Linked DNA regions of Variovorax paradoxus. The main gene of each other region encodes a partner of the protein of the gene in region 2 in a complex. Links are inferred from orthologs where the notes say so. Each region holds a gene or a part of one and is shown on either strand. Other genes may lie near its edges.

What was found.
Region 1: the proteins of uvrB (region 2) and L3V85_RS11075 are in contact, whole or in part, in a crystal structure (PDB 7EGT), measured with the Thermus thermophilus proteins. The link is inferred for Variovorax paradoxus from one-to-one orthologs. Residues at the interface, in WP_096411307.1 of Thermus thermophilus: Glu23, Leu25, Arg26, Asp27, Gly28, Glu29, Arg30, Phe31, Arg55, Glu326, Asp327, Phe328, Glu379, Ser382, Gln383, His398, Gly400, Arg401; in WP_096412145.1 of Thermus thermophilus: His654, Arg656, Phe657, Gln666, Asp668, Glu669, Lys680, Arg681, Leu682, Ser683, Lys685, Tyr686, Ala687.

Annotation. Positions count from the first base shown.
Region 1 is NZ_CP091716.1:2,364,972-2,375,548, forward strand. What follows is about bases 1-3,073. They hold L3V85_RS11075 (UvrD-helicase domain-containing protein), read left to right. Parts: upstream 1-352; coding sequence 353-2,794; downstream 2,795-3,073. Other genes in these bases: L3V85_RS11070 (GMP reductase), read right to left, coding at 1-146; L3V85_RS11080 (DUF2339 domain-containing protein), read left to right, coding at 2,901-3,073. In the rest of the region: more of L3V85_RS11080, read left to right, coding at 3,074-6,623; L3V85_RS11085 (DUF3999 domain-containing protein), read left to right, coding at 6,620-8,152; L3V85_RS11090 (BPSS1780 family membrane protein), read right to left, coding at 8,181-9,011; L3V85_RS11095 (homoserine kinase), read right to left, coding at 9,021-10,085; L3V85_RS11100 (hypothetical protein), read right to left, coding at 10,144-10,521. UniProt on the Escherichia coli protein: A helicase with DNA-dependent ATPase activity. Unwinds DNA duplexes with 3'-5' polarity. Translocates on single-stranded DNA with 3'-5' polarity. Initiates unwinding more efficiently from a nicked substrate than double-stranded DNA.
Region 2 is NZ_CP091716.1:4,587,052-4,597,494, forward strand. Bases 2,503-5,441 are described here. They hold uvrB (excinuclease ABC subunit UvrB), read right to left. Parts: upstream 5,057-5,441; coding sequence 2,948-5,056; downstream 2,503-2,947. Other genes in these bases: iscR (Fe-S cluster assembly transcriptional regulator IscR), read right to left, coding at 2,503-2,705; L3V85_RS21325 (amino acid aminotransferase), read left to right, coding at 5,162-5,441. In the rest of the region: iron-sulfur cluster assembly protein IscA, read right to left, coding at 59-382; Fe-S cluster assembly scaffold IscU, read right to left, coding at 384-797; L3V85_RS21310 (IscS subfamily cysteine desulfurase), read right to left, coding at 848-2,068; more of iscR, read right to left, coding at 2,169-2,502; more of L3V85_RS21325, read left to right, coding at 5,442-6,358; L3V85_RS21330 (polyhydroxyalkanoate depolymerase), read left to right, coding at 6,517-7,959; L3V85_RS21335 (RnfABCDGE type electron transport complex subunit B), read left to right, coding at 7,979-8,614; L3V85_RS21340 (LysE family translocator), read left to right, coding at 8,611-9,249; L3V85_RS21345 (EamA family transporter), read right to left, coding at 9,362-10,270; L3V85_RS21350 (Lrp/AsnC family transcriptional regulator), read left to right, coding at 10,389-10,443. UniProt on the Escherichia coli protein: The UvrABC repair system catalyzes the recognition and processing of DNA lesions. A damage recognition complex composed of 2 UvrA and 2 UvrB subunits scans DNA for abnormalities.

The DNA.
Region 1 (10,577 bases), 2.2 Mb from region 2 along the record:
TCGACCACCGTCTTCATGTTGGCGGGCACCACCGGCAGGCGGAAGCTGCGTTCGCCCAGCGTGACGCTGGTGTCGCACTCGGAACGGCTCTCGACGCGGCACTTGCGCGGGAGCAGAAGAATGTTGTCGTAGTCGAAGATTTGCATGGCCAGGCTCCAGAAAGGAATCGTTGAAGGGAACGAAAGAGCGCTTGGTCCGGCCGGTTTTCGCGGTGCGTTCAGCAAAGAAAACGCCCACAAAAAACCGGGCGCAAGAAACTTGGGCCCGGTGATTGATTTTACGCGGTCTTGCGAAGCCGGGTCTTCCGCTTCTTCGTATAACCCGCATACGCAGTGGTTTCTACAATCGCAGGATGTTGTTTAACGATCCCGCGGCTGACGCCCCCTTCCCGAATCCTTCGGACCTGCCGCTGCTCAAGAACCTGAACGCGGAGCAACTGGCAGCGGTCACGTTGCCCGCAGGCAACGCGCTGATCCTCGCGGGTGCCGGCTCCGGCAAGACCCGCGTGCTGACCACCCGCATTGCATGGCTGCTCCAGACGGGCCAGGTGTCGGCCGGCGGCATCCTCGCCGTGACCTTCACGAACAAGGCCGCCAAGGAAATGATGACGCGGCTGACGGCGATCCTGCCCGTCAACGTGCGCGGCATGTGGATCGGCACCTTCCACGGCCTGTGCAACCGCCTGCTGCGCGCGCACTGGAAGCTCGCCAACCTGCCGTCCACCTTCCAGATCCTCGACACGCAAGACCAGCTCTCGGCCATCAAGCGGCTGATGAAGCAGTTCAACGTCGACGACGAGCGCTTCCCCGCCAAGCAGACCCAGTGGTTCATCGCCGGCGCCAAGGAAGACGGCCTGCGCCCCGGCGACATCGAGGTGCGCAGCGACGACGACCGCAAGAAGGTCGAGCTCTACCAGCTCTACGAAGAGCAGTGCCAGCGCGAAGGCGTGGTCGACTTCGGCGAACTCATGCTGCGCAGCTACGAACTGCTGCGCGACAACGCACCGGTGCGCGAGCACTACCAGCGGCGCTTTCGCCACATCCTGATCGACGAGTTCCAGGACACCAACCGCCTGCAGTACGCGTGGATCAAGATGCTCGCTGGCAACACCGTCGGCGGCCAGTTCGAGCCCGGCCGCGACAACAGCGTGATCGCCGTGGGCGACGATGACCAGAGCATCTACGCGTTCCGCGGCGCGCGCGTCGGCAACATGACCGACTTCGTGCGCGAGTTCGACGTGCGCCACCAGATCAAGCTGGAGCAGAACTACCGCAGCTACAGCAACATCCTCGACTCGGCCAACGAGCTCATCAGCCACAACAAGAAGCGCCTGGGCAAGAACCTGCGCACCGACCAGGGGCCCGGCGAGCCGGTGCGTGTGTACGAATCGACCACCGACCTGGCCGAGGCGCAGTGGATGGTCGAGGAAATGCGCCAGCTCGCGCGCGACGGCTTCGACCGCAAGGAGATGGCCGTGCTCTACCGCAGCAATGCGCAGAGCCGGGTGATCGAAACCGCGCTCTTCAATGCGTCGGTGCCCTACCGCGTGTACGGCGGCCTGCGCTTCTTCGAGCGCGCCGAAATCAAGCATGCGCTGGCCTACCTGCGCCTGCTGGAGAACAAGGACGACGACACCAGCTTCCTGCGCGTCGTGAACTTCCCGCCGCGCGGCATCGGCGCGCGCACGCTCGAAACCCTGCAGGACGCGGCCCGCGCGGCCGGCCGTTCGCTGCACGACGCGGTGAGCGTGGTCGGCGGCAAGGCGGGCGCCAACCTCACCGGCTTCGTCGCCAAGATCGACGTGCTGCGCGAGCAGACGCAGGGCGTGAGCCTGCGCGAGATCATCGAGCTGGTGCTCGACCACAGCGGCCTCGTCGAGCACTACAAGGCCGACCGCGAAGGCGCCGACCGCATCGAGAACTTGGACGAACTGGTGAACGCGGCCGAGAGCTTCGTCACGCAGGAAGGCTTTGGCCGCGACGCCGTGGCGCTGCCGGTCGACGAACTGCGCCAGTCGCCCGCCAGTCAGGGCATCGACCTGACGCGCCCGGTGATCGACGAACCTCTCGCGCCCGACGCGGAGACCGGCGAAACGTTGAGCCCGCTGGCCGCGTTCCTCACGCACGCGGCGCTCGAGTCGGGCGACAACCAGGCGCAGGCCGGGCAGGACGCGGTGCAACTGATGACCGTGCACGCCGCCAAGGGCCTGGAGTTCGACTGCGTGTTCATCACCGGCATGGAAGAGGGCTTGTTCCCGCACGAGAACTCGATGAGCGATTTCGAGAGCCTCGAGGAAGAGCGCCGCCTGATGTACGTGGCGATCACCCGCGCCCGCAAGCGCCTGTACCTGAGCCATTCGCAGACGCGCATGCTGCACGGCCAGACCCGCTACAACGTGAAGAGCCGCTTCTTCGAAGAACTGCCGCAGGGTGCGCTCAAGTGGCTCACGCCCAAGAACCAGGGCTTCGGCGGCGGCACGTCGGCCTTCGGCTACGGCGGCGGCTATGGCAGCACGCGCGGCGGGGCAGGGGGCGGTGGCGGCTACGGTGGTGGCAGCAGCTACGGCGGCGGCAGCCGCGACAAGGACACCTTCGCCAGCCCGCCGGTGCCCCCGCAGAAGACGGCGCCTTCGCACGGTTTGCGCTCGGGCATGCAGGTCTTCCACAACAAGTTCGGCGAAGGCACGGTGACGGCCCTCGAAGGCACCGGGGACGACGCGCGTGCGCAGGTCAAGTTCGCGCGGCATGGCGTGAAGTGGCTGGCCTTGTCGGTGGCCAAGCTCACGCCGATCTGAGTTGCTACTAAAACTATAGCTAACAATCCAGACTGCTCGGGGCGCCGTGGCGCCTCGCGCCTTGAACCGCCGTAAACTCCGCACTCGCCAAACAAGGGGAGTCAGGATGTGGTTCATTGGCATCATTGCCGGCCTGTTCATCGGGGCGCTGTTCGAGTCGGTGCCCGTGGCGCTGGTGCTCGCGGTGGTCGGCGCCTTCGTGTTGCCGCAGCTGCTCGGCAAGAAGAAGGAGAAGGCCCCGCCGCATCGCACCGAGGCTGAACGCATTCCGGGCCAGGCCCCCGCCGATTCTGCGACCGTCGACGGCGGCATGATGAAGCTGCAGCGGCGCGTGATGGAGCTCGAACAGCGGGTCGCCACGCTCGAGCGTCGGCTGACGCAGGGCGCAGGCGAGGTGGCGGCGCCAACCGAGTTGCCCGCCGCGCCCGAAGCCATGCCGGCAGAGATCTCACCGCCGCCGGCAAAGCCTGTCGAAGTGGCGCGGCCCCAAGTCGCGGTCGTTCAGGTGCCGGAGCCGTCGCCTAAGCCCGAGCCGGTCGTCGCACCCGTCGTTCCGGTGCCCAAGCCACCGGTCGCCGCGCCCGCGCCGGTGCGCCGTCCACCGCCGCCGCCTTCGGTCCCGCTGCGAGACCGTCTCCCCGCGCCCATCGCCAACCTGATCTTCGGCGGCAACATGCTCGTCAAGCTCGGCGTGCTGATCCTGTTCCTCGGGCTGGCCTTCCTGCTGCGCTACACGGCCGAACGCGTGACCGTGCCGATCGAACTGCGTTATGCGGCGGTGGCGCTGGTCGGCGCCGGGCTGCTGGTGCTGGGATGGCTGCTGCGCAAGAAGCGCGCGGGCTATGCACTGATCCTGCAGGGCGCCGGCATCGGCGTCTTCTATCTCACCACGCTCGCGGCCATGAAGCTCAGCGGGCTGCTGCCGGCCAGCGTCGGCTTCGCTTTCCTGTTCGGCGTGGCGGTGCTGAGCGCCGCGCTCGCCGTGCTGCAGAACGCGCCGGTGCTGGCCATCGTCGCGGCGCTCGAGGGCTTCGCGGCGCCGGTGCTCGCATCCACCGGCTCCAATCAGCCGGTGGGGCTCTTCACCTATCTGCTGGTGCTCGATGTCGGCATCGTGCTGATCGCATGGTTCCGGGCCTGGCGCGTGCTCAACCTGATCGGCTTCGTCGGCACCTTCACGCTGGCGGCCGGCTGGGCGCACAAGTACTACACCGACGACCAGTACGCCACGGTGCAGCCGTTCCTGATTGTGTTCTTCCTGCTGTTCACCGCGATCGGCCTGCTGTTCGCGCGCCGCACGCTGTTCGACGCGCCGGTGCAGCCCGCGCAGCCGCTGGCCACCCGCGCGCTCGACACCCTGCGCCGCGCTGGCCGCGTCGACAGCTCGCTGGTGTTCGGCACGCCGATGGTCGCGTTCGGCATGCAGGTCCTGCTGATGCGTCCGTGGGAATACGGCGCCGCGTTCTCGGCGATGGCGCTCGCGGCTTTCTATCTCGTGCTGGGCCGGATGGTATTTGCCACGCAGCCCAGGGGGCTGGCGCTGCTCGCGGAGGCCTACGCCATCGTCGGCGTGATCTTCGGCACGCTCGCGATTCCGCTGGGTCTCGAAGGGCAATGGACCGGCGCGGCCTGGGCGGTCGAGGCCGCGGGCATGTACTGGCTGGGTGCACGGCAGCAGCGGGTGTATGCGCGCGCCTTCTCGTTCCTGGTGTTTGCCGGCGCCGTGCTGAAACTGCTGGAAGCCACCCGGCTCGACGCCGCGCCGGGCCATCCCCTGCTCGACGGTTCAGTGATCGGCCCGGTGCTCGTGGCCGTGAGCGCGTTCGCGATGTGGGCCATCCATCGGCGCGCCAAACTCGATGAGGGCAAGGGCGTGGAGGCCGTGGCCGGTGGCGCCCTGCCGTGGCTCGGCATGGCCGCGCTCACGCTGCTGCTGTGGCAGTGGTGGACGCCGCCGTGGGCGGCCGCCGCAACGGCCGTGCTCGCCTCGGTCACTTTCGCGGTGGCGATCCGCTTCGCGCTGCTACCGCTCGCGCAGGTGAGCTTCGGCATGCAGGCGCTGGCGGTGGCGGGCTTTATCGCGACGCTGCACCGCACCGGCGAGATCGTCGACGGACGCGTGCTCGAAAGCGGATGGCAGGGCGCCCTGGCGGCCACCGTCATCGCGCTCAGCGTGCTGGGCAGCGCCGCGTGGTCGATGCGGCAGGCGCACCGCGCCGCGCTGGCGCGTGGCGTGCAGCCGGTGTGGTCAACGGGCAATGTGGTCGGCGTGCTGGCCGGCGTGAGCCTTCTGCACCTGGCGATGCTGTTCCAGCTGAGCCTTGCGCAGGCCGCGCTGCTGTGGCCGCTGACCGCGACGGTGGTGCTGTGGGTCGGGCTGCGCATGGCACATTTCCCGCTCGCTGCGCTGGCCGGGGTGCCGCAGGTGATCAGCGCCGTCGCGTTTGGCGCGACACAGTCGGTGGAACTCGATGCCGCCAACGCACCGGCCTTCGCCAGCCTGCATTTCTGGACGCCCGTGGTGCTCGGCCTGGCCGCGCTGCTGGCCGGCGACTGGCTGCGCGACGAGGCAAGGCCGCGCGTGAGCGAGCCGGCCGGCACCGCCCGCAAGCGCTGGAGCAATGCATGGTGCGCCATTCCGGTGGTGCTGTGGGCGCCAGTGGTCTGGGGGCTCGGCTGGTGGCTGTTCGGCATGCTGGGCGAAAGCGTGCGCGTGCTCGATCGCCACGGGTTGTCGATCTACGTGCCGGCGGCCGCGATGGCCGTGGCGCTCGTCACCTCCGCGCTGGCGGCGCTGGTCGCGCATCGCCGCGATTGGCAGCAGCTAGGCAGGGCGACCATCGCCACCTTGCCGGGCTTCGGTCTGATCGCGGCTTACTGCGTCGTGGGCGGGCCAACGCTGTTCTATGTGCCGTCGAGCGCGCTGGGCTGGATCGCCTGGCCGCTCGCGCTCGTCTGGCACCTGCGCCTGCTGCGCGCGCAGAGGCAGTGGTTCGAGGCGTGGGTGCTGCAGCCTTTCCATGTCGCCGGCTTCTGGCTCTTCCTGCTGCTGGCTGCGCGCGAAGGCCAATGGCAGCTCGGCCGTGTCGGCGCCGAGTGGTCGAGTTGGCAACTGCTGGGCTGGGCGATCGTGCCGGCCCTGGTGCTGTGGGCGATGCGCTCGCGCGCGCTGCTGCGGCGCTGGCCGCTGGCCGAGTACCGCCCCGCCTACCTGGAACTGGCCGCGACACCGGTGGCCGCCTATCTGCTCGCCTGGGTGTGGGTGACCAACGCCTTCAGCCCCGGCGACGCGGCGCCGCTGCCTTATGTGCCGCTGCTGAACCCGCTCGAACTTGCGCAATGGCTGGTGCTGTTCGCGCTGGTGCTGTGGTGGCGCGCGCTGCCGCCGAGGTCGTTCGCGCGCGTGCAGCCGATGGTCGCCAAGGGCGCGGCCGGCCTCACCGGTCTCGCGCTGCTGACCGGCATGGTGCTGCGCACCTGTCACCACTACGCGGGTGTCGAATGGCGCTTCGATGCGCTCTACGCCTCCTGGCTCACGCAGGCGGCGCTGTCCATCACCTGGGCAATCTGCGGCGTGGTCGCGATGGTCCTCGGCCACTCGCGCCGGGTGCGCACGCTGTGGGTGGCGGGCGCGGCGCTGCTCGGCGTGGTGGTGCTGAAGCTGTTCTTCGTCGAGCTGGCGGAGCGGGGCGGGCTGTTCCGCATCGTGTCGTTCATCGCGGTGGGAGCCTTGCTCCTGCTGGTGGGGTACTTCGCGCCCGTGCCGCCGAAGCGGGAAGAGCAGCAAGAGCCGCCGGAGAAGGCGCCAGCGGAAGGCGGTGTGGCATGAACCGGCATCCTCCTGTTTCGATGCGCGCGCTTGGCGCGGGCGCCGCGCTCGTGGCAGTGATGGCGGGAAGCGCCTTCGCACAACCGGCGCCCACCGCGCCCATCGCGCTGCAGGGCGCGGGGCCGTACCACCGCCTGACGCTGCCGCTGACCATCTACAGCCGGGCGGCTTACGCCGACTTGCGCGACCTGCGGGTGCGCAACGCCGCCGGTCATGCCGTGCCCTATGCATGGCTGCGCAGCGAAGCCGCGACACCGCGAACCGCCTCGCGGAACGTGCCGATCTTCGCGCTGCCGGGCATCGACGCCAGCGCGGCGTCGGGCGATGCGGCACTCGCCTTCACGGTGCGCCCCGACGGCTCCCTGGCGCTGGACGGCAAGTCGGCCGCCGCGAGCCGGAAGACGACCGACGCGGCCCAGTGGCTCATCGACCTGAGCCAGGTCAAGGGCAGTCTGCTGCAGGCGCGTTTCGAGATCGCGCCTGATGCACGCGGGCTGTTTGCCTTCCGCCTCGAAGCCAGCGACGACCTGCGGCGCTGGCGCCCCGTGGGCGATGAGGAGCAGCTCGTGCGGCTGGCTCACGGCGGCCAGACCATCGAGCGCCTCGCGGTCGACCTGGGCAACCTGCGCACGCGCTTCCTGCGTTTGCGCTGGAGCGATCCGCAGCACGGCGTGGCGCTGACCGGCGTGGGCATCGACAGCGTGCAGGAGGTCGAGCCGGTCGCGCCGCTTGAATGGTCGGCTGCCCTGAAGCCCGAGCGCTGCGCCGCCGACTACTGCGACTACCTGCTGCCGCGCGGCCTGCCGGTGCGGAGCCTGCGCGTCGACCTAGCCGACATCAACACCCTGGCGCAGGTCGCGATTTCTGGCCTGTCCGGTCCCGCGCCCGCGTCGTCATCGGCCGTGCCGCCGCAGCCGGTGCCGCGCAACCCGCTCTATGCGCTGCGGCATCAGCAGCGCCAGCCGGTCCAGCGCCCGGCCCTGGCGGACGAAACACCGCTTGTCGACACCGTGGTGTACCGGCTCGCACAGGCCGGCGGCGAAGCGCGTTCGCCGGTGCTGGCGCTCGACGGGGCGGTGCACGCGCGGCTGCGGCTGCGCACCTCGGGCCCGGTGAGCGTGCTGGGTGCCACGCCGCCGAGCATCGCCGTGGGCGCGGTGCCGCGCACGCTGGTGTTCCTGGCGCAGGGCGCGGCGCCGTTCTCGCTGGCATGGCGTTCGGCGCCGGAGGCCGTGGGCACGTTGGAAGGCGCGGAACCCGGCGCGCCGCTGGCGCTGTCCACGCTGATCCCGGGTTATGCGGCGGACAAGCCCGTCAGCGCCGACGACGCATCGGTCGAGCTGCCGCTGATGAGCGTTGCCGCCGCCGTGGCGCCTGCGGCCCAGGTGCCAGCCGCTCCCGTGCAGGAGTCGTCGCGCAAATGGTGGCTGTGGGGAGCTTTGGGTGCCGGCCTGCTGCTGCTGGCCGGGATGGCGTGGTCGCTGTTCGCGAGCCTGCGCAAGGAGAAGGAGCGGGCTGCGGCCGACTGATGCTTGCGGCGGCCGCGGCGGACCGCCTTCAGTTCGGATCGAAAGTGTCGCGGAAGGTGAACCAGGTGGAGCTCAGCGACATCGCCGCGAGCACCAGCGCCGTGCCGATGATCAGGATGTTGCCCACCGCCATCGCGGCGCCGCCGGCGCCCAGCGCGCCCACGCCGACCAGCACCGTGGCCACCAGCCCCATGCCGATGCCGGCCATCAGGAACACGCCGAACCATGCGATGCCGAACAGCGCATAGGCGCCGAAGTTGCGGAACAGCGCGACGATGCTGAAGAAAATGCTCTTCACCGGCTCCACGCGGTGCCAGTGAATCAGCGCCGGCGCGTGCCACATGGCCAGCGACAGCGGCAGGTTCAGGCACATCAGCAGCATGCGCGAGAGCTGGAAGTCGCTGCTGGCGAAGACCTCGGGCGTCAGCGGGTCGTCGAGCAGGTAGGCCTTGGCGAGCTGGCCGCCGTCGACCAGCGTGGTCACGAGCACCGCCAGCACGAAGTAGATGGCGGAGATGATGCCCAGCACCAGCAGCGCGCGCCATTCGGCGCGCATGGCGGCGAACACCGCCACGAACATCGCCGACCCGGTGGGCCGGCGTGCATCGCCGGCGCGGCCGATGCCTTCGGCGTTGTCCGTGTAGGCCACCGACGTGGCCACCATCAGGCCCAGCGTCATGAACGGTACCAGCGCGGGCGCGATGATGCTGCCGATCACCGGCAGGATCGACACCGTCGACATCATCGCCATCAGCAGGAAGAACAGCGAGATGAAGGCCAGCGGCTGCCGCCAGAAGGTCTTGAGTCCGAGGCGGACCCATTCGGCGCCGGTTCGCGCCGGCACGAGGTTGAGTTTCATGGGTGAGGATCAGGCAGCCATCAGCGGCGCGAGCGCCTGGGCCATGGCATGCGGGTGGGTGGCGCGGTCGCGCAGCACGCGCTCGAAATGCGCGGGGTCGTGGGGCTTGAGCATGCTCGCCTCGCGCGGCAGGTGGAAGTCCCACAGGCGGGAAATCCAGAAGCGCAGCGCGGCGGCACGCAGCATCGCGGGCAGCAGCGCGCGCTCCGCCGCGTTCAGCGGGCGCACGGTTTCGTAGGCCGACAGCAGCGCTTCGGAACGCTCGGCGTCGTGGCGGCCGGTCGGCAGGTCGATGGCCCAGTCGTTCAGGCACACCGCCAGGTCGAATAGCCAGGTGTCGGTGCCGGCGAAGTAGAAGTCGAACACGCCGGTCAGGCGTGGCGCGGTGTCGTCAGGGCTGCCGCCGGTGGCGAACATCACGTTGTCGCGGAACATGTCGGCATGCACCGGCCCGCGCGGCAGCGCCGCATAGGCCGACGATTCGGCGACATGGTTCTGGTAGGCCAGCTCGGCGCGCAGCAGCGTCGCCTGCGATTCCTCGATGTACGGCAGCACCACCGGCACCGTCTCGTTCCACCAGGGGAGGCCGCGCAGGTTGGGCTGGATGCGGGGGTAGTCGCGGCCCGCAAGGTGCATGCGCGCGAGCATGGCGCCCAGCTCGGCGCAGTGCGCGGCGCCGGGCGCCAGTTCGCTGCGGCCGGAAAGCTTCTGCACCACCGCGGCGGGCTTGCCGGCCACGGTGTGCAGCAGGTCGCACTCGGTTTCGGTGGAAGGGGCCGCGGGGGCTTGCCCCTTCCTGGCCGCCTTCTCCGGCTCTGGCGGCCCGGCCACCGGCGCGGGCACCGGCAGGCCGGCGGTCGCCAGGTGCTTCATCAGGCAAAGGTAGTAGGGGAGCTGCTCGGCGCTCAGGCGCTCGAACAGCGTGAGCACGAACTCGCCGGACTCGGTGGTCGCGAAGTAGTTGGTGTTCTCGATGCCGCCCTCGATGCCGCGCAGCTCGCGCAGCGGGCCCAGGCCCAGGCGTTGGACGAGCGCGTCTGCCTCGCCGAATTCGACTTCGGTAAAAACTGCCATGGCGGTGCTCAGCGCCGCGTTGCGCTTGCTGCTGCGGAAACGAAGAAGCGCACGGTCATCAGAACTTCATCACGTTCCAGACGCGGGGGCCGTTGGCGCCCGTTTCCGTGGAGCCCTGGCGTCCGGTGGCCGCGTCGGCGGGGAGGACCTCGTAGCCGGGCATGTTCGACTTGGGCTTGACGTTGATGCTCTGCGTGCGGCCGCCGTAGCGGACTTCGTCGACGGTGGCGGCGCTGTCCTCGGTGTGCAGGTTCTCCACCTTCTGGTTGCGTCGGCCTTCGGCCGGCGTCTGCTCCTGATTTTGTAGCGGCTCGCCCGGCGGTGCGGCAGCAGGTGCGGGCGCGGGTTGCTGCGCGTGCACGGTGGCGGCCAACGGGGTTGCGAAAGCCAGCGCCAGCAGGATGCGGCGGGCGACCAGGAGTGTGGAGCTAGGCATACGCTGATTGTAGGCGTGCGCCTGCACGAGGGGTGTCGGTTTGCACCTCGTCGCGG
Region 2 (10,443 bases):
GAAAAAACCGCCAGCACATGACATGGTGGCGGCTGTTGTCGCGGTCAGCGACGGCGCATCAGATGCGAAAACTTTCCCCACAACCGCAGCGGTCGCGCTCGTTGGGGTTGATGAACTTGAAGCCCTCGTTCAGGCCTTCGCGCACGAAGTCGAGCTGCGTGCCGTCGATGTAGGCCAGGCTCTTCGGATCGACCAGCACCTTCACGCCATGGTCTTCGAACACCACGTCTTCAGGCGCCAGTTCGTCCACGTATTCGAGCTTGTAGGCCAGGCCGGAGCAACCCGTGGTCTTCACGCCCAGCCGCACGCCCACGCCCTTGCCTCGCTTGCCGAGGTAACGGGTGACGTGCCGTGCAGCGGCTTCGGTCAGCGTGACGGCCATGTCAGTGAACAGCTTCGGCTTCAGTCGCTTTGACGCCGTGCTTGGCCTTGTAGTCGCTCACGGCTGCCTTGATGGCGTCTTCGGCCAGGATGGAGCAGTGGATCTTCACGGGCGGCAGCGCCAGTTCTTCGGCGATCTGCGCGTTCTTGAGCGCAGCCGCTTCGTCGAGCGTCTTGCCCTTGACCCATTCGGTCACGAGCGACGACGAGGCGATGGCCGAGCCGCAGCCGTAGGTCTTGAAGCGGGCGTCTTCGATCACGCCGGTTTCCGGGTTGACCTTGATTTGCAGCTTCATCACGTCGCCGCAAGCCGGTGCGCCGACCATGCCGGTGCCTACCGAGTCGTCGCCCTTTTCGAAGGAGCCGACGTTGCGGGGATTTTCGTAGTGGTCGATGACCTTGGAAGAATATGCCATGGTGTACCTCTCAAACTTTGTTCAATCGTGGAGCCTGGTGCGGGCCTGCGTCAGTGGGCCGACCACTGGATCGTGCTGATGTCGACGCCGTCCTGGAACATCTCCCACAGGGGGCTCAGCTCGCGCAACTTGGCAACGTTGTGCTTGATGGTCGAAATGGCGTAGTCGATTTCTTCTTCGGTCGTAAAACGGCCGATGGTCATGCGAAGGCTGCTGTGAGCCAGTTCGTCGCTGCGGCCCAGGGCGCGAAGCACGTAGCTGGGCTCCAGGCTGGCCGAGGTGCAGGCCGAACCCGACGACACCGCCAGGCCCTTGATGCCCATGATCAGCGACTCGCCTTCGACGTAGTTGAAGCTCATGTTCAGGTTGTGCGGCACGCGGTGCTCGAGGTCGCCGTTGATGAACACCTGCTCCACGTCTTTCAGGCCGTCCAGCAGACGCTTCTGCAGGCGGCGCGCGTGTTCGATGTCCTTGTGCATCTCGAGCTTGGCAATGCGATAGGCCTCGCCCATGCCGACGATCTGGTGCGTGGGCAGCGTGCCCGAGCGCATGCCGCGCTCATGGCCACCGCCGTGCATCTGCGCTTCGAGGCGAATGCGCGGCTTGCGGCGCACGTACAGCGCACCGATGCCCTTGGGGCCGTAGGTCTTGTGCGAAGCCAGGCTCATCAGGTCGATGGGCAGCTTCGTGATGTCGATGTCGATCTTGCCGGTGGCCTGGGCAGAGTCGACGTGGAAGATCACGCCCTTTTCACGGCAGGCATTGCCGAGCGCGACCACGTCCTGGATCACGCCGATTTCGTTGTTCACGAACAGCACGCTGGCCAGGATGGTGTCGGGGCGAATGGCCGCCTTGAACTTCTCCAGGTCGACGAGACCGTTTTCCTCGACGTCGAGGTAGGTCACTTCGAAGCCCTGGCGCTCCAGTTCGCGCATGGTGTCGAGCACGGCCTTGTGCTCGGTCTTCAGCGTGATCAGGTGCTTGCCCTTGCCCTTGTAGAACTGGGCCGCGCCCTTGAGCGCGAGGTTGATCGATTCGGTCGCGCCCGACGTCCAGACGATTTCGCGCGGATCGGCATTGATCAGCTCGGCCACCTGGCCGCGCGCCTTCTCGACCGCCTCTTCAGCCTCCCAGCCCCATGCATGGCTGCGCGACGCCGGGTTGCCGAAGTGTTCGCGCAACCAGGGAATCATGGCGTCGACCACACGCGGGTCGACCGGCGTGGTGGCGCCGTAATCGAGATAGATCGGGAAATGAGGAGTTACGTCCATGGCTGGCTCGTGCTGGCGTGGGGGTTGTTTTTTGATCTGGGCTGCTGCTCGTGCCGGCGCCCGAAGGCGCCGCCGGGAATCAGAAGTCTCGAAGGAGGTCTCAGGACTTCGCGAAGGCGTTGCCGAGGGCGAACACCGAATTCGGCGCGTTCACGCGAATCGGCTTGACCACCGGTTGGGCCGAGATCGCGCGCTTGACGACCGGCTTGTTCTCGATCTGCACGCCCTTGGCGATCTGGTCGTCAACCAGCTTCTGCAAGGTGACGGAATCGAGGAACTCGACCATGCGCTGATTCAGCGAAGCCCAGAGCTCGTGCGTCATGCAGCGGCCGGCTTCGCCCAGACAATTTTCCTTGCCCCCGCACTGGGTGGCGTCGATGGGTTCATCGACGGAAACAATGATGTCGGCAACGGTGATGTCCGCAGCCTTGCGGCCAAGGCTGTAGCCGCCACCGGGGCCACGGGTCGATTCGACTAGTTCGTGACGGCGCAGCTTGCCGAACAGCTGTTCGAGGTAGGACAGCGAAATCTGTTGCCGTTGGCTGATCGCAGCCAGCGTGACCGGACCGGTGTTCTGACGCAACGCCAGATCGATCATTGCCGTGACCGCAAAACGGCCTTTGGTAGTGAGACGCATCGCAAGCTCCTTCAAGTGCTTACCGTTGAAATGACACCGTGGTCCTGGACCGCGGTGACCTCGTCTCCGCCCTGCCCGACCCCTGACGCTGGTGAACCAGCCGGTAGGAGTCGGTCCTTCATCGCGAAGTTCTTTTCTTGTTGTTGAGTATTTCGCTCAAGTATAACAGAAGCCCCCGGACTCTGCTGGGGTAAACCCCAGCGCCGCCCGCTTGAAGAACGCGAACGTTTGAACTAACGCGACTAGAGCGCGATGTTGTCGCCGCCGGCAGCCCCGAAAGCCTGCTCGCGCAGCAGCGCCAGTTGGTCGCGCACACGGGCCGCCTTCTCGAATTCGAGGTTCCGGGCGTGCTCCAGCATCTGCTTTTCGAGCCGCTTGATTTCCCGGGCAATGTCTTTCTCGCTCATGTCCTCGACCTTGGCGCGCTCCAGGTCGAGCTTGGCCATTTCCTTGCCCGTCTTCTCGCTGTAGACGCCGTCGATCAGGTCGCGCACCTGCTTGACGATGCTGCGCGGCGTGATGCCGTTGGCCTCGTTGTGGGCGATCTGGCGGGCGCGGCGACGCTCGGTTTCGTCGATGGCCTTCTTCATCGAGTCGGTCATGCGGTCGGCATAAAGAATGGCCTTGCCATTCAGGTTCCGCGCGGCCCGGCCGATGGTCTGGATCAGCGAGCGCTCGGCGCGCAGGAAGCCTTCCTTGTCGGCATCGAGGATCGCCACGAGCGACACCTCGGGAATATCCAGCCCCTCGCGCAGCAGGTTGATGCCCACCAGCACGTCGAAGGTGCCCAGGCGCAGGTCGCGCAATATCTCCACCCGTTCGACGGTGTCGACGTCGCTGTGCAGGTAGCGCACCTTCACGCCGTTGTCGCCCAGGTAATCGGTCAGTTGCTCGGACATGCGCTTGGTCAGCGTCGTGATCAGCACGCGCTCGTTCTTCTCGACGCGTACGCGGATCTCGCCCAGTACGTCGTCCACCTGGTGGGTGGCGGGCCGCACCTCGACCTCGGGATCGATCAGGCCCGTGGGCCGCACCAGTTGTTCGACCACGTTGCCGGCATGGTCCTTCTCGTACTGCGCCGGCGTGGCCGACACGAAGATGCACTGGCGCACCCGCGCCTCGAACTCTTCCATCTTGAGCGGCCGGTTGTCCAGCGCGCTTGGCAGGCGAAAGCCGTATTCGACCAGCGTGGTCTTGCGCGCCCGGTCGCCGTTGTACATGGCGCTGAGCTGGCCGACCATCTGATGGCTCTCGTCGAGGAACATCAGCGCGTCCTTGGGCAGGTAGTCGGTGAGCGTGGCCGGCGGATCGCCCGGCGCGGCGCCCGACAGATGGCGCGTGTAGTTCTCGATGCCCTTGCAGTGGCCGATTTCGGCCAGCATCTCCAGGTCGAAACGGGTGCGCTGCTCAAGCCGCTGTGCCTCGACCAGCTTGCCCGCGCCCACCAGCTCCTTGAGCCGTCCGGCCAGTTCGATCTTGATGGTTTCGACCGCCGCCATGACCTTGTCGCGCGGCGTTACATAGTGGCTCGACGGATACACCGTGAAGCGCGGCACCTTCTGCCGGATGCGCCCTGTGAGCGGGTCGAACAATTGCAGCGACTCGATCTCGTCGTCGAACAATTCGAAACGGATCGCCAGCTCGCTGTGTTCCGCCGGAAACACGTCGATGGTGTCGCCCCGCACGCGGAAGGTGCCGCGGGCAAAGTCCTGCTCGTTGCGCAGGTACTGCATGCGGATCAGCCGCGAGATCAGGTCGCGCTGCCCGACCTTGTCGCCGACGCGGGCTATCAGCCGCATCTCCATGTAGTCCTCGGGCGTGCCGATGCCGTAGATCGCGCTCACCGTGGCCACGATGACCGTGTCGCGCCGCTCCAGCACGCTCTTGGTGGCCGACAGCCGCATCTGCTCGATGTGCTCGTTGATCGACGAGTCCTTCTCGATGAACAGGTCGCGCTGCGGCACGTAGGCCTCGGGCTGGTAGTAGTCGTAGTAGCTGACGAAGTACTCGACGGCGTTCTTCGGAAAGAACTCGCGGAACTCGCTGTACAGCTGCGCCGCAAGCGTCTTGTTGGGCGCGAACACGATGGCCGGGCGACCCAGCCGCGCGATCACGTTGGCCATGGTGTAGGTCTTGCCCGAGCCGGTCACGCCCAGCAGGGTCTGGAACACCTCGCCGTCGATCACGCCCTCCACCAGCCCTTCGATGGCCTTGGGCTGGTCGCCCGCCGGCGGATAGGGCTGGAAGAGCTCGAACGGGGAGTCGGGGTACCTGATGAATTCACCCTGTTTCGCGGGGCCGATCGGGTCCAGTTTCTTCAGGTCTGCTATGGCTTCGTTGTTGTCTGGCATGGCTGTTCCCGACAGGTGGCGCTCGCGCCGGTAAAATTCAAGGCAACCGGAAAGCATAAAGCCTAGTCCGGTTGCAGCGAAGCTTTCATCCCAAAGGACCTTTCCATGTCTATGTTCACCGCGGTCGAAATGGCACCGCGCGACCCGATCCTCGGCCTCAACGAGCAATTTGCAGCCGATACCAACCCCAACAAGGTCAACCTCGGCGTCGGCGTCTATTACGACGACAACGGCAAGCTGCCCCTGCTGCAGTGCGTGCAGGCCGCAGAACAGAACATGATGAAAGCGCCCACCGCGCGCGGCTACCTGCCCATCGACGGCATCGTGGCTTACGACAACGCCGTCAAGGCGCTGGTCTTCGGTGCCGACAGCGAACCAGTCACCTCGGGCCGCGTGGCCACCATCCAGGCCATCGGCGGCACCGGCGGCCTGAAGGTCGGCGCCGACTTCCTCAAGAAGCTCAGCCCCTCCGCCAAGGTCCTGATCAGCGACCCGAGCTGGGAAAACCACCGCGCGCTGTTCACCAACGCCGGCTTCGAAGTCGAAAGCTATCCTTACTACGACGCGGCCAAGCGCGGCGTCAACTTCGACGGCATGCTGTCCGCCCTGAACGCGGCGCCGGCCGGCACCATCGTCGTGCTGCACGCCTGCTGCCACAACCCTACCGGCTATGACATCACCGCCGCCCAATGGGACCAGGTGGTCGCCGCCGTCAAGGCCAAGGGCCTGGTGCCCTTCCTCGACATGGCCTACCAAGGCTTCGGCTACGGCCTGAAGGAAGACGGCGCCGCCGTCGCCAAGTTCGTCGAAGCCGACCTGACCTTCTTCGTCTCGACCTCCTTCTCCAAGAGCTTCAGCTTGTACGGCGAGCGCGTCGGCGCCTTGTCGGTGCTGTGCGCCAGCAAGGAAGAAGCCGGCCGCGTGCTGTCGCAGCTCAAGATCGCCATCCGCACCAACTACAGCAACCCGCCCACGCACGGCGGCGCCGTGGTGGCGGCAGTGCTCGGCAACCCCGAGCTGCGCGCCCTCTGGGAAAAGGAACTGGGCGAAATGCGCGTGCGCATCAAGGCCATGCGCCAGAAGCTGGTCGACGGCCTGAAAGCCGCCGGCGTGAAGGAAGACATGAGCTTCATCACCACCCAGATCGGCATGTTCAGCTACTCGGGCCTGACCAAGGACCAGATGGTGCGCCTGCGCAATGAGTTCGGCGTGTACGGCACCGACACCGGCCGCATGTGCGTGGCCGCGCTCAACAGCAAGAACATCGACCACGTCTGCGCGTCGATCGCCAAAGTCATCTAGGTGACAGCAAAGTGTGAGGGAATCCGTCCCAGCGACGATTCCTTCACGCTCATAGGCAAAAGGACCCTCGCAGCGGGGTCGGTGTAGGGGTTAGGCCCCCTGCAACGCAGCGAATGCGCTGATATATTGCACCGCAACATTCCACTCCAAGATCAGCGATGCTCTATCAACTCTACGAAGCCCAGCGTTCCTTGATGGAGCCGTTCTCGGACTTCGCCCAGGCAGCCTCCAAGCTCTACGGCCAGGGCGCCGTGTGGGGCCAGCTGCCGATGGCCCAGCGCATGGCCGCAGGCTACGACCTGCTCTACCGCCTCGGCAAGGACTACGAGAAGCCCGAATTCAACATCAAGTCGGTGAAGGTCGACGGCGCCGACGTCGTCATCCAGGAAGCCATCGCGCTCGACAAGCCCTTCTGCGAGCTGCGCCGCTTCAAGCGCTTCACCGACGAGCCGGATATCCTCAAGACGCTCAAGAGCCAGCCCGTGGTGCTGGTCGTCGCGCCCCTGTCGGGCCACTACGCCACCCTGCTGCGCGACACCGTGCGCACCATGCTGCAGGACCACAAGGTCTACATCACCGACTGGAAGAACGCGCGCCTGGTGCCGCTGTCGGACGGCGAGTTCCACCTCGACGACTACATCAACTACGTGCAGGAGTTCATCCGCCTGCTGCAGGCCGAGTACGGCAACTGCCACGTGGTGAGCGTGTGCCAGCCCACCGTGCCCGTGCTCGCGGCCGTGTCGCTCATGGCCAGCCGCGGCGAGCCGCTGCCGCTCACCATGACGATGATGGGCGGCCCCATCGACGCGCGCAAATCGCCCACGGCGGTCAACAACCTCGCGATGAACAAGAGCTTCGAGTGGTTCGAGAACAACGTGATCTACCGCGTGCCGCAAGGCTTCCCCGGTGAAGGTCGCCGCGTGTACCCGGGCTTCCTGCAGCACACCGGCTTCGTGGCCATGAACCCCGACCGCCACGCAAGCAGCCACTACGACTACTTCAAGGACCTCATCAAGGGCGACGACGCCAGCGCCGAGGCCCACCGCAAGTTCTACGACGAGTACAACGCCGTGCTCGACATGGACGCCGATTACTACCTCGAGACCATCCGCACCGTATTCCAGGAGTTCGACCTGGTCAACGGCACCTGGGACGTCAAGGATCCCGACGGCAAGGTGGAGCGCGTGCGCCCGCAGGACATCCACGGCACCGCCCTGCTCACCGTCGAGGGCGAGCTCGACGACATCTCCGGCTCGGGCCAGACCGAAGCCGCGCACAGCCTGTGCACCGGCATCGACGACGCCAAGCGCGAGCACTACGAAGTCAAGGGCGCCGGCCACTACGGCATCTTCAGCGGCCGCCGCTGGCGCGAACTGGTCTACCCGAAGATGCAGAAATTCATCGAGGCCAACGACCAGCCGCAACGCCGCGCAAGCGCCCGCGACGCACTGGCCGCCGAAGACACGGTGAAGCCGGCTCGCAAGGCGCCGGCTCCCGCGGCCGTCGCCGCCAAGAAGGCCGCGGCTAAAACGGCCACGACCGTCGCCGTGAAGAAGCCGGCCGCGCGCAAGAAGCCCGGCACCAGCGCCGCGCCGCGCTGAAGCGCGCGCCATTCCCAAAGTGATCGGGCTCGCCGCACGCATCAACGACGCACTGCCTCAAACGCAGTGCACACGTTGCGGCTACCCGGATTGCGCGAGCTACGCCCAGGCCGTGGCCGACGGCGAGGCCGGCATCAACCAGTGCCCGCCCGGCGGTGCCGAAGGCATCGAGCGGCTCGCGCGGCTCACGGGCCGGGCGCCGCTGCCGCTCGACCCTGAATGCGGCATCGAAGGCCCGCGCGCCATGGCCGTCATCGACGAGGCCTGGTGCATCGGCTGCACGCTGTGCCTCGACGCCTGCCCCACCGACGCCATCGTCGGCATCAACAAGCGCATGCACACGGTGATCGAAGCCCATTGCACGGGCTGCGAGCTGTGCATTCCGGTCTGCCCGGTCGACTGCATCTCGCTCGAGGTCGAAACGCCCGGCAGCACCGGCTGGCAAGCCTGGTCCGCAGAGCAGGCCGCGAGCGCGCGACGCCGCTACGACCTGCACGGAAAACACCGCAACACCGACGCCCGCCTCGCGGAGAAGCCGCCCGAGGCCGACGCTCCGCAGGACGCCAGCGCGCGCAAGCGCGCCATCGTCGAAGCGGCTCTGGCGCGGGCCCGCGCCGCTTCGCAACAACGCGCGCAGGCCGCCAACAAGCCATGACCCTCGACACCCTGCTCATCTATGTGGTCGCATCGCTCGCGCTGGCCCTGATTCCGGGACCGACGATGCTGCTGGCGTTGTCCAACGGCATCGAGGGCGGCATGCGCCGCGCGAGCTGGGGCATCGCGGGCGCGTCGCTCGGCAGCATCACGCTGATCGCGGTCGTCGCGCTCGGGCTGGGTTCGCTGCTGGCGGCTTCGGAATGGCTCTTCAACGCGATACGCGTCGCCGGCGTGGCTTACCTCGTGTGGCTGGGCGTCAAGCTATGGCGCAGCGAGGCAACCGACCTCGGTGCCGCGTTGGCCAAGTCACCGCTCGAAGTTCGCCCGCACGGCCGCATCGCGCTGCTGCGCAGCCTGGCCGTGGCGCTGTCGAACCCCAAGACTGTCTTGTTCTTCGCGGCCTTCCTGCCGCAGTTCGTCGACATCGCGAAGCCGCAGGGCCCGCAGTACCTGCTGCTGGGCAGCGTGTTCGTCGCGCTCGACACCTGCGTCATGCTGGCCTATGCCGGCGCCGGCACGCAGGCCGTGCGCTTTCTTTCTCAGCGCGGCGTGAAGGCGATGAACCGCGGCTGCGCGGCCGGCATGTGGCTGCTGGCGGCCACCCTGGCTATCTGGCGCCGCCCCGGCGCATAACAAAGACTCGCCCCCAGGCTTCGCGCACTTCGTGTCGCTTCTCCTTCCCCCTACCGGGGGCAACACCTGCGGCCCGGCAAAGCCGGTTCCGCGGTGTTTCGGGAAGTGAATCTCAGGCTCTTCGCCTTAAAAGCAGCAACAGCACGCCCGCCAGCACCACGCCCACGGCGTACCACTCGAAGCGCGTGACCGTCTCGTTGGCGATCCACACGCCCAGCAGCATCGCGATCACCGGATTCACGAAGGTGTAGCTCGATGCCAGCGCGGCCGGCGCCCTGGCCAGCAGCACCATGTAGGCATTGAAGGCGATCAGCGAGCCGAACACCACGAGGTAGACCCACGCGGCCGCGGCCTCGGCCCGCAGGGGCCAGCTCATCGTTTCGCCTGAGACGGCGGCCAGCCCCATCAGCACCACGCCACCGCACAGCATCTCGCTCGCGAAACCCATTGCACCGGGCGCCAGCGGCAGGCTGCGCTGGCTCAGCACGCTGCCAAGCGACCAGCAGACGCAGGCAATGCAGATGGCCAGCAGGCCTTCAGGCGACGACCGGAAGCCGTTGCCCTGCGTGAGCATCAGCACCCCGACGAGCCCCAGCGCGATGCCCGCGGCCTCCAGCCGCGAGGGCTTCACGCCCCAGATCAGGTTGAGCAGCGCGATCAGCAGCGGAATGACGGCGATGAAGGCCACCACCAGCCCCGAGCCGATCGACACCTCGGCATGGGCCGTGCCGCCCATGCCGCCGCCCAGCATCAGCGCGCCGACGACGAAGGCATTGCGCCATTGCACCGGCGATGGCCACGGCGCGCCGCGCCAGCGCATCCACACCGCGAGCAGCACGCCCGCGCACAGGAAGCGCGAGCCCATCTGCAGGAACGGCGGAAAGCTGACGAGCGCGTATTTGATCGCGAGGTAGGTCGAGCCCCAGACCAACCAGGTGGCGGCGAGGCACAGCCACAGCAGCGGCGGCAATCCGGAACGCGCGGCGGATGCGGCGCCGGCGGGAGAAGCAAGGGTCGACATGTTCGAGGGAAGTCTCTTGTTGGTATGGGGCGGCAGCCATGGTATGAAAGCCGACCTCCGGCATCCATGCGACTTTCATGGTTCTGCCCTCCCCCAACCGTCGATTTAAAGGAGTTGCATGGACTTCGCCTTGAACCCCTCATTGGACGCGCACGACACCCGCATCCTGGCCG